Regions from separate parts of the Lactiplantibacillus sp. C232 genome, predicted to be linked through region 1. Evidence: predicted binding sites of a transcription regulator. Region 1 holds the regulator's gene; each other region holds the start of a gene.
The links. The regulator Rex, encoded in region 1, represses fermentation and respiration genes when NADH is low (regulators of the CRP and FNR family bind a similar motif). The targets are predictions, from matches to a motif close to TTGTGAANTANTTCACAA.
Positions count from the first base shown of each region.

Region 2: a site for Rex is predicted at 1,196-1,213, ahead of MZO41_RS04585 (shikimate dehydrogenase). Genes of this name have one in related genera too.
Region 3: a site for Rex is predicted at 2,152-2,169, ahead of adhE (bifunctional acetaldehyde-CoA/alcohol dehydrogenase). Genes of this name have one in related genera too.

Region 1 covers NZ_JAMSKZ010000006.1:62,726-66,012, reverse strand. The annotation lists gene groL (chaperonin GroEL) at 1-378, opposite strand, end outside; gene groES (co-chaperone GroES) at 434-718, opposite strand; gene MZO41_RS07540 (CPBP family intramembrane glutamic endopeptidase) at 911-1,555, shown strand; gene MZO41_RS07535 (redox-sensing transcriptional repressor Rex) at 1,720-2,397, opposite strand; gene MZO41_RS07530 (ABC-F family ATP-binding cassette domain-containing protein) at 2,566-3,287, shown strand, end outside.
Region 2 covers NZ_JAMSKZ010000003.1:111,228-114,514, reverse strand. The annotation lists gene MZO41_RS04590 (MFS transporter) at 1-257, opposite strand, end outside; gene MZO41_RS04585 (shikimate dehydrogenase) at 270-1,160, opposite strand; gene MZO41_RS04580 (LysR family transcriptional regulator) at 1,305-2,234, shown strand; gene MZO41_RS04575 (MFS transporter) at 2,315-3,287, opposite strand, start outside.
Region 3 covers NZ_JAMSKZ010000002.1:41,618-44,904, reverse strand. The annotation lists gene MZO41_RS02505 (phenolic acid decarboxylase) at 57-593, opposite strand; gene MZO41_RS02500 (PadR family transcriptional regulator) at 709-1,254, shown strand; gene MZO41_RS02495 (universal stress protein) at 1,445-1,906, shown strand; gene adhE (bifunctional acetaldehyde-CoA/alcohol dehydrogenase) at 2,195-3,287, shown strand, end outside.

The DNA of each region.
Region 1 (3,287 bases):
CGCCGTCTTAGTAGCTTCTTCAATCCCACGACGAATGCCAACAGGGTTAGCACCGGCCGTAACGTTCTTCATACCTTCATTAACGATTGATTGTGTTAAGACCGTTGCAGTAGTCGTCCCATCACCAGCGATGTCATTAGTCTTTGAAGCAACTTCAGAAACTAACTTAGCACCCATGTTTTCGAAATGATCGTCTAATTCGATCGCCTTAGCAATCGTTACACCATCATTAGTAATTGTTGGTGAACCATATGATTGTTCCAAAACAACGTTGCGACCCTTAGGACCTAACGTTGACTTAACTGTGTCAGCTAATTGATCGACACCTTTTAGCATCGCTGAACGTGCATCTTCAGAGAACTTTAATTCTTTAGCCATTATCTCTATTCACCTCATGAATTTAATTTATTTTAAGTTGCGCAATTTAAATGGATTAGTCTTCGATTGCAACGATATCTTTTTCGTGCAATACCAAATACTTAGCACCTTGATACTTGACTTCGGTACCGGCATACTTATCGAATAATACTTGATCGCCGACCTTCACGCTGGGGTCAACTTTTGTCCCGTTATCTAAAACACGACCGTCATTGACGGCAACAACCTTACCGCTTTGGGGCTTTTCCTTAGCGTTATTGGCAATGACAATACCGCCAATTGTTTGTTCTTCTTCTTCTTGTTGTTGCAAGATAACGCGATCTCCTAATGGTTTTAACACGTGAATCCCTCCATTTATTCTTTTTTAGCACTCCTCAACCTCAAGTGCTAATTACATTGTCAACTATATCATTTTAATTCAAGATTGCAAGTGATTTGTCAATTATTAGTCAAAGAATGTCAAATCGACTATAATGAATACTATTGAAGTATCAATAAATCTTAAATCAAACTTTTAAAAGGACGTGACTTGATGGTTAATCGCCGCCAATCAATCTTTATTCTTATCATCTACTTTATTATTTACGCACTACCGAGCGTCCTTGTGACTGCTTTCCATCAGCTAGGGGCCCAAGTATTCGTGATTCAAACGGTCGACTACTTAGTCGGTGCAATCCTACTCATCTGGTTGGCGAGTCGCATGCGGACAAAAAACGTTGTTGAAAAACAACCAAGTAACTGGTTCATGACGTTCATCTGGGGATTGATCGGTCTTGTCCTAGTCATCATTGGTCAAGTCATCATTTTAAAAATGACGGCTTTACTGGGACAGTCAACAGCGTCAACCAACACGACCACCCTCTTAACTGTTGGGCAACAATATCCCGCTTTCTTCTTAGCCATCATTGTCGGTGCCCCGATTATGGAAGAAATCGTCTTCCGCAAAGTTATCTTTGGCAATCTAAGTGCGGTTACTGGTCAGATTGGGGCGGCCTTGATTTCTAGTGTGTTATTTAGCTTTGCACATGCGGATGGTCACTTTATCCTCTATGCCTTTATCGGGTTATTATTCTGCTGGTTATACCAGCACACCGGTCGGATTCAAACATCGATGACGGCCCACATCCTAATGAACGCATCGGTTGTGTTACCCACGTTATTAGGCTTACTGCACTAGTATCATTACTAGGTAGCGCTAACCTAGCGTTTCAACGTTAATTTTCACCGAATATTTATACGTTACAATCAATGATTCGTGATCTAAGTATGTTAAAAAAGCTTCCCTGAATAATTCAGAGAAGCCTTTTTATAGCCATTTAATTTCAAAGATAAAGCGAGTTATTAATCTTCAGTCTCATTTTCATCGTCATTACCATTGTCACCTAATTGCTGACCGTAATGTTCAATGAAGTAGATCAATGTTTGTAATTCGTTGGTCAAATCAACGTTCTGAACCCGTACTGTCTCAGGAACGGAGATTCGTAACGGCGTAAAGTTCATGATTCCTTTGACGTTTGCATCAACCAAGTCATCGGTAATTTTCTGAACAACCGTGGTTGGCACCGTTAAGATAGCAATCTCAATCTGTTGTTCGATCAATTGCTTTTTGAGCTCCGTCATTGGGTACACTGGAACCCCACTTTGGACTGTATTGGCAATCGCCTCGTTGACATCAAATGCTGCTGAAATGCGGACATTACTGTTTTTGTGAAAATTAAAGTTCAGTAGGGCGTGGCCCAAATTACCGACCCCAATTAAAGCAACATTCGTTAAGGTGTCTTGATTTAAAATCTTTTTGAAAAATGCAAGTAACGTTTCAACATCGTATCCATACCCTCGTTTGCCGAGCGCCCCAAAATACGAGAAATCTCGCCGAATCGTTGCTGAATCTACTTTAACCGCCTCGGACAACTCGGTCGATGAGACCCGCTTCTTATCTGCATCTAGCAAGATATTTAAATAGCGGTAATAAATCGGTAACCGTTTTGCCGTTGCCCGTGGAATTTTTGTTTCTGCCATTCGGACGTGTCCTCCTAATTAAAAGTTTGTGAATTTGCTGACACTATTCTAGCATAACGCGTGACTTTGTGAAATAATAATTACTTATTATTCCGAATAATTGGGTCAGGCCGTTACAATATGCTACAATTATGTCACGAATTAAATGTGAAAGGAGCTTAATAAAGCGTGATTTTACTACAAGTACAGCAAGTTATGCGGCGTTTTGGCGCCGATGTCTTGTTCGATAACGTACAAATGGATATTCAAGAACACGCTCGGGTGGCCCTCGTCGGTCGAAACGGGGCCGGAAAATCAACCTTACTTAAAATGATTGCCGGCGAAACGGTACCGGACGAAGGCCAGATTTCAATGCGCAAGGGCTTAACAATCGGTTACTTGGCGCAAGACCAAGGACTGGATAGTAACAATACGATTTGGGAAGAAATGAGTAGTGTCTTTGCTGAGTTACATGCCATCGAAAAACGGATGCACCAGCTCGAAAATCAATTGAGCGACCCCGCAATCATGAATGATGAGCAGGCTTATCAACAGACCCTGAAAACCTATGATCAGATTCAAACTGGATTTCAACAAAAAAACGGGTACGGCTACCAAGCTGAGATTCGGGGCGTGTTGCACGGCTTCCAATTCGACGCCGATGTGTACGATAAGTCGGTGACGGCACTATCCGGTGGACAAAAGACCCAGTTGGCCTTGGCCAAGTTGTTACTTGAAAAACGGGACTTGCTTATCCTTGACGAACCGACGAACCACTTGGACGTCGAAACTCTTACTTGGTTGGAAAGCTATCTCCAGTCTTACTCTGGTGCGCTGCTAATCGTTAGCCATGACCGTTATTTCTTAGACCGGGTCGTTAACGAAGTCTATGACTTATCACACCATGAAAT
Region 2 (3,287 bases), on a different contig from region 1:
AAGAAGAGCAAGTACGTAACAACACCAAGAACCACGAATGGTTTACGGCCAAACTTATCTGATAGAAATCCAGAAACTAACAAAACAATCAAACGACCAATTCCAAGTGATGAAATTACCACGGCAACACCACCTGTAGTCGTCTGCCAGTGTTGAGCCAAAGCTTCCATGTTTTGGGCTAAAATAATAACCCCAATCCCATGAATAAAATAGTTTAAATATAAGCTAATGGCTGTCGGCATATATTTATTTTTCATGGCAACCCCCGTCTATTTTTGTGCTGCAGCGTCTTCATCAAATAAAATATGGCGAATATAATCAACCGGCATATCTTCACCAGTCCAGAGCTTAAAAGCAGCAGCACCTTGTTCGAGCATCATACCCAAACCATTGAAGACATGTTCAACGCCAGCTTCTTGGGCAACCTTCATTAACTTAGTTGTCCGTGGTGCGTATACGGTGTCGAATACAATCAGATCCTTACGTAACCAACTTGGATCATCAACTAAAGTCTTATCTTCTAATGGCTTCATACCAACACCAGTAGCATCAGTATAAATATAAGAATCTTGAATTTCCTTCTTAAAATCATCACGATCTTCTAATTCGTGTAAAGTAGCATGGCAGGAAGTCCGCTCGTTGATCAAATCAACGTTATGTTTAGCATTTTCCCACTCTGCATCATGTAAGTTAAAGATTGACATTTCACTAACTCCGTCCAAAGCTGCTTGAACAGCAATTGCAGTCCCAGCACCACCGGCACCTGCTAACGTCATCTTATGACCACGAATATTAATTCCTTCATCGTCCAGAGACTTCATAAAACCAATACCATCAGTCGTGTAACCGGTTAAAATTCCATCATCATTAACAATAGTGTTGACCGCACCACACATCTCAGCAGCTGGGTCTAATTTGTCTAGCAGTGGCAAAACCTTCTGCTTATTAGGCATTGAAACATTAGAACCCCGCATATCTAACGTCCGAATCGATTCAATTGCTGAAGGTAGCTTTTTGTTATCGATTTCGAATGCTAGATATGCATAGTTCAGTCCTAATTTAGCAAATGCATTATTGTGCATCGTTGGTGACATTGAATGCCGAATCGGATATGCCATCAATCCAATTAATAATGTGTGTCCATCAATGCGTTCAGTCATGTTAATCCACTCCTATAAATTTATATTTTTAATATTTGTTACTCAATTCACTTGTCATCTTAACAAAATGCTTTAATATAATAAATATAGAACAGTTGCTAAATCGATTAAATTCTTTTATGAATGAAAGGGGTATCATGTAGATTGAATCTAAGACACTTAGAATTTTTTAAAGAATTAGCACGGACACAACATATGGCAAAAGCGGCTGAAAACCTTGGTATCTCACAACCTTCATTGAGCTATGCCATTAAAAAGTTAGAAAGTGAATTGGGGGTCCCTTTATTTGAACCAGATGGTCGTAATATTCGTTTAACACCGATTGGTTCCGTGTATTTAAAATATATTACGGCAAGTTTAAGCGATTTATCACAAGGCAATGAACTCGTTCAGCAATTAATGGATCCTGACAAAGGACATGTTAAATTGGGGTTTACTTATACACTTGGACAGCAGCTAGTCCCCGAACTAATCACTAAGTTCCATACAGATGATAAAAATCATGCAATTACATTTGAACTCGGTCAAGGAAACTCAACTGAATTACTCCAAGAACTTGCTGATGAAAAGTTTGATTTAGTGTTAGCCTCAAGTGTCGAACGCCTTGGCGAGCAACCCACTAATACCTTGTTTGATTTTATTCCATTGGTTCAACAAGAAATTGTGGCGGCTGTCCCTAGCCACCACGCGTTAGCCAAACAAGAAGAATTATTCGTTAAAGACTTGGAACCATATCCCATGATATTTTTCTCACATAATAGTGGTTTACGTCCTTTGATTGATCGAATTCTAAGGCAGGCGCATGTGAAACCAAAAATCGTTTACGAAGTCGAGGAGGACCATACCATGGCTGGCTTTGTGAGCTATAATTTTGGCGTTGCTTTGATGCCATACTTACCGCTTTTAGACCAGACCAGCATAACGTTGAAGCACTTAGCCGATCAGCCACTACGTCACCAAATATACCTCATCAGCAAACGTAATCATTTTGTTACACCTTCAGTTAGTCGATTTGAAGAATTCAGTCGCAGTTACTGTTGGCAACATTACACACAACAGGAACGTTTAATTTAGGACAAAAAACTCTCGGGTTTGCAACATGCATTATCGCCAGACTAGTGATAATGCGTGTTATAGACCTGAGAGATTTTTTACTAAGCAACAATTGTCTTCTTTTCTCGCGATAGGGTAAGAACTACAATACTGCAAAGAACACCAATTCCAGCAATTAATACGTCAAACCACATAATTTCATAAATACCAATCTGTGAAATCCAAGCGGTAAATACCGGAATCGTAAATGAAGCTAATCCACTCGCAGTATAATAAATTCCTGTAATACGGCCCTTAGCGCGGGGAAACGTATTACTCATAACGGTTAATCCTAATTGCATAACACCGCCTGCAGCTGAGCATCCAATCACAAACGAACTGATTAAAGCTACCCACCACGTTGGGATTAGCGTTAAAGCTACCAGTGCTAACAACGATACCACCGTATCAAACAGCATAAACCAAACCGGCTTAATAATCCGCTCAACTAGTAAAGCAGTTACAATCACGCCTAAAATAGAACCAACGCTATAGACGCTGACTAACATGCGAGCGTGTACTAAATTCAAATGAATCACGTCACTGCCATACTTTGTCAACCATTGGCTCACTAAATAAAAAGTTGCCATTGAGATATATCCAAAAACCGTCAGAACACATCCAAGGATAATTTTCTTTGGCGTTAGTGGTATATGCTTTTGCAGAGTGTTCTGCTTTTTATTAGGCATTGTTACTCGATTAGTTGTTAGTCTTGGAAAAGTTCGCTGACGTAAAAAGCTAAAGTTAACTACCATTAAACACACACACAATAAAAATGCCCAACCATACCATAGTTGAAAATGATCTAGTCCAGCCACGATAATAGGTAATAATAATTCACCAATCGAAGCAAACGCTTTAATCATGATATTCGCCGTTGCTTGCCTTTGAGGATAAAGTTCCATGAGTGCTGGATATGTTCCCGAATCTAAAAATGAATTAGCCATTCCGGCTAGAATACCGAAGAAATAGGCAACGGCAATGTTAGGAGAAATGACAATGCCAATAAAAAACAGTGTATATGTTAAGATACCA
Region 3 (3,287 bases), on a different contig from region 1:
GATTGGACAGACTGCTAATTATCCAATTTGTAGACCAGAATGTTTCACGTGAAACATTACTTATTTAAACGATGGTAGTTTTGATCAAAGTACTTGCCGTTGCGAATATCATTCGGCATTTCTTTGTAAGGTGCTTCACTGATTACATCTTCATTGTTTTGGCCGGCGTCGCCCATGTAAGTAATATTGGCAAATTCGGGTACAACTAGTTTTGGATAAGTGGCATACTTTTCACGAGACTGTTCCATTAAATCGATGTGTTCGTTTTGGTAAGTGACCGTAATTTCAGGGTGTTCTTCAACCCACTTTGGGAAGAAAATCGTACCGTGTAGTTTCTTCTCATTGGGCATGAAGTCTAGTGCAACGTCAGTCCCAGTTGGTTCAGTCCAAGAAATTTTGTAAATGCCTTCGGTCAACATGACGATGTCAGCTTTTTGATCAGTGACCCAACGACCGGCAACCATCCCACCGTGGATTCGGTAATCAACGGTGTGGTCGTTCTTGGCGTACCACTCGTATTCCCAGCCGTTATCATAAGTGTAGATAAAGTGTGTGCCGAGAAAGTCATCAAGTGTTTTAAAAGTTTTTGTCATTAGAATTACCTTCCTTATGTCTAATATGTCATTTTAATCATGTAATTTATTACATGTTTTAAACAACAAGGTTAGTGTATACTGTTATCAAGGAATCGTCAAGGAGGAATTTCCAATGGCGCAAAAAAACAAGTTACAATTTATTATTCTAGGGTTATTAAACCAGCAACCATTAACGGGCTATGATCTAACTAAAGCCTTTGATGACGAGATCGGTGAATTCTGGCAAGCTCAACATAGTCAAATTTATCCGCAATTGAAACGACTAGAAGAACAAGGTTACGTCACGCATGAAATTACGGTCAGTGGCGAAAAACTTGAAAAGAAACTCTACCACATCACCGCAACTGGTCGGCAGCTGTTACATGAGTGGATCAGTGTCGGTACACCAGACTTAACCGCTACGAAAGATGAATTTATTTTAAAACTATACTTTATTCAAACGGATCGTGATCCACGCCTACTAGCGATGTTACAGGAACAGCTCACCCTGCACACAGCTAAGTTAGCACACTTACAACAGCGATTGGCGACCGTTTTCCCGCAAGCTAAAGCTGCTAAGCAACATTATGGTCACTATTTGATCTTACAACATGCGATCGGACGAGAAGACTACTATGTGAATTGGTTGAAGCAGACGTTGAAAGCCTTACCGGAGTAATGGGGAGAGTGCTGCCACTCTAACTGGTGGCTGGAATCATAGCGTTAAAAGCTACCCTTAATTATTTAGAGCGGCGTTTGAAGGAAATCAGCTTATGATTATATGCGTGTGAGAAATGGTGCCGTTTGAATTCTGAAACTGGTATAATGGCAGTGGTCAATATCAATTCACTTCAATGAGGAGATTAACTATGGAAAATCAAAAAATGCAAGAGCCACTTGTCTATCGGCGAATTTTACTGACCGTTGATGAGGACGATAATACCTCTTCAGAACGTGCGTTTCGATACGCAACGACTTTGGCCCACGACTATGATGTTCCGTTAGGAATTTGTTCGGTGCTGGAAAGCGAAGATATCAATATCTTTGATTCATTAACACCGTCGAAGATCCAAGCTAAACGGAAACACGTTGAAGATGTTGTTGCTGAGTATGTTCAGCTTGCTGAACAACGAGGCGTTAATCAAGTAGAGCCGCTTGTCTATGAAGGCGGTGATGTGGATGACGTCATTTTAGAGCAAGTTATTCCAGAATTTAAACCAGATCTATTAGTGACCGGTGCCGATACTGAATTTCCACATTCTAAGATTGCTGGGGCAATTGGTCCGCGTTTGGCCCGAAAAGCACCTATTTCAGTTATCGTTGTTCGGTAATCAAGACTCGGGACAGGGATTAAGATCCAAGCTGATGAAATTTTAACAACCGCAAGCTCATCATGGCTAATGAGGAGCTTGCGGTTGTTTTTGACTGCTATTGTTCATTAATGAACTTAACAATTGAATTTTTTTATTGGCTATAAATACTGCTAAACATGAGTTTATAAGTGTACTGTTTGGATGATATTAAATAATTTTTCAAATTCTTGTTGCATTATGAGCAAGGATGGCTATAATAAAGTTTGTAAATTAATTCACAAAGGAATTGAACGGAGGAAGCACTTCATGATTAAGACAGAAAAAAATCAAACAAGCAAAGTTACTGACGAAGTTGATCAATTAGTTCAACGTTCTAAGAAAGCATTAGCTGTTTTGAAGTCATATACCCAAGCACAAATCGATGATTTATGTGAAAAGGTTGCGGTTGCCGCACTGGACAATCATATGAAGTTAGCCAAGTTGGCGGTTGAGGAAACCGGTCGGGGTGTTGTTGAAGATAAGGCGATTAAGAACATCTACGCCAGCGAATATATCTGGAACAGCATGCGCCATGATAAGACAGTCGGCGTCATTAAAGAAGACGATGAAGAGCAACTAATGGAAATTGCTGAACCAGTTGGTATCGTAGCCGGGGTTACACCCGTAACGAATCCAACTTCAACAACGGTTTTCAAGACGTTGATCTCATTAAAGGGGCGTAACACGATCGTCTTTGGTTTCCATCCTCAAGCTCAGAAATGTAGTTCTGCGGCTGCTGATGTGATGCGGGAAGCGATTAAAGCTGCTGGTGGTCCAGCTGATGCTGTTTTATACATCGAACACCCAAGCATTGAAGCAACCGACGCCTTGATGCACCATACGGATGTTGCGACGATCTTGGCTACCGGTGGTCCAAGTATGGTGACAGCCGCTTACTCATCAGGTAAACCAGCACTGGGTGTTGGTCCTGGTAACGGCCCAACTTATGTTGAAAAAACAGCTGACATTAAGCAGGCGGTTAACGACATTGTTTTATCGAAGACGTTTGATAATGGGATGATTTGTGCTTCTGAAAATAGTGCCATTATCGACAAGGAAATTTATGCTGAAGTTAAAGCTGAATTTATTCGTTTGGGTTGCTACTACGTTAAACCTAAAGATGTGCAAGCCTTGAGTGATGCTGTCATTGATCCTAACCGGCACACAGTTCGTGGTCCAGTTGCTGGTAAAACAGCTTATCAAATCGCACAAATGGCTGGCTTGAAAGATGTCGCTAAGGACTGCCGGGTCTTGATTGCGGAGATTAATGGTGTCGGTATCAAGTACCCATTATCCGGCGAAAAATTATCACCAGTTCTGACCGTTTACAAAGCGGATTCGCATGAAGCGGCGTTCAAAC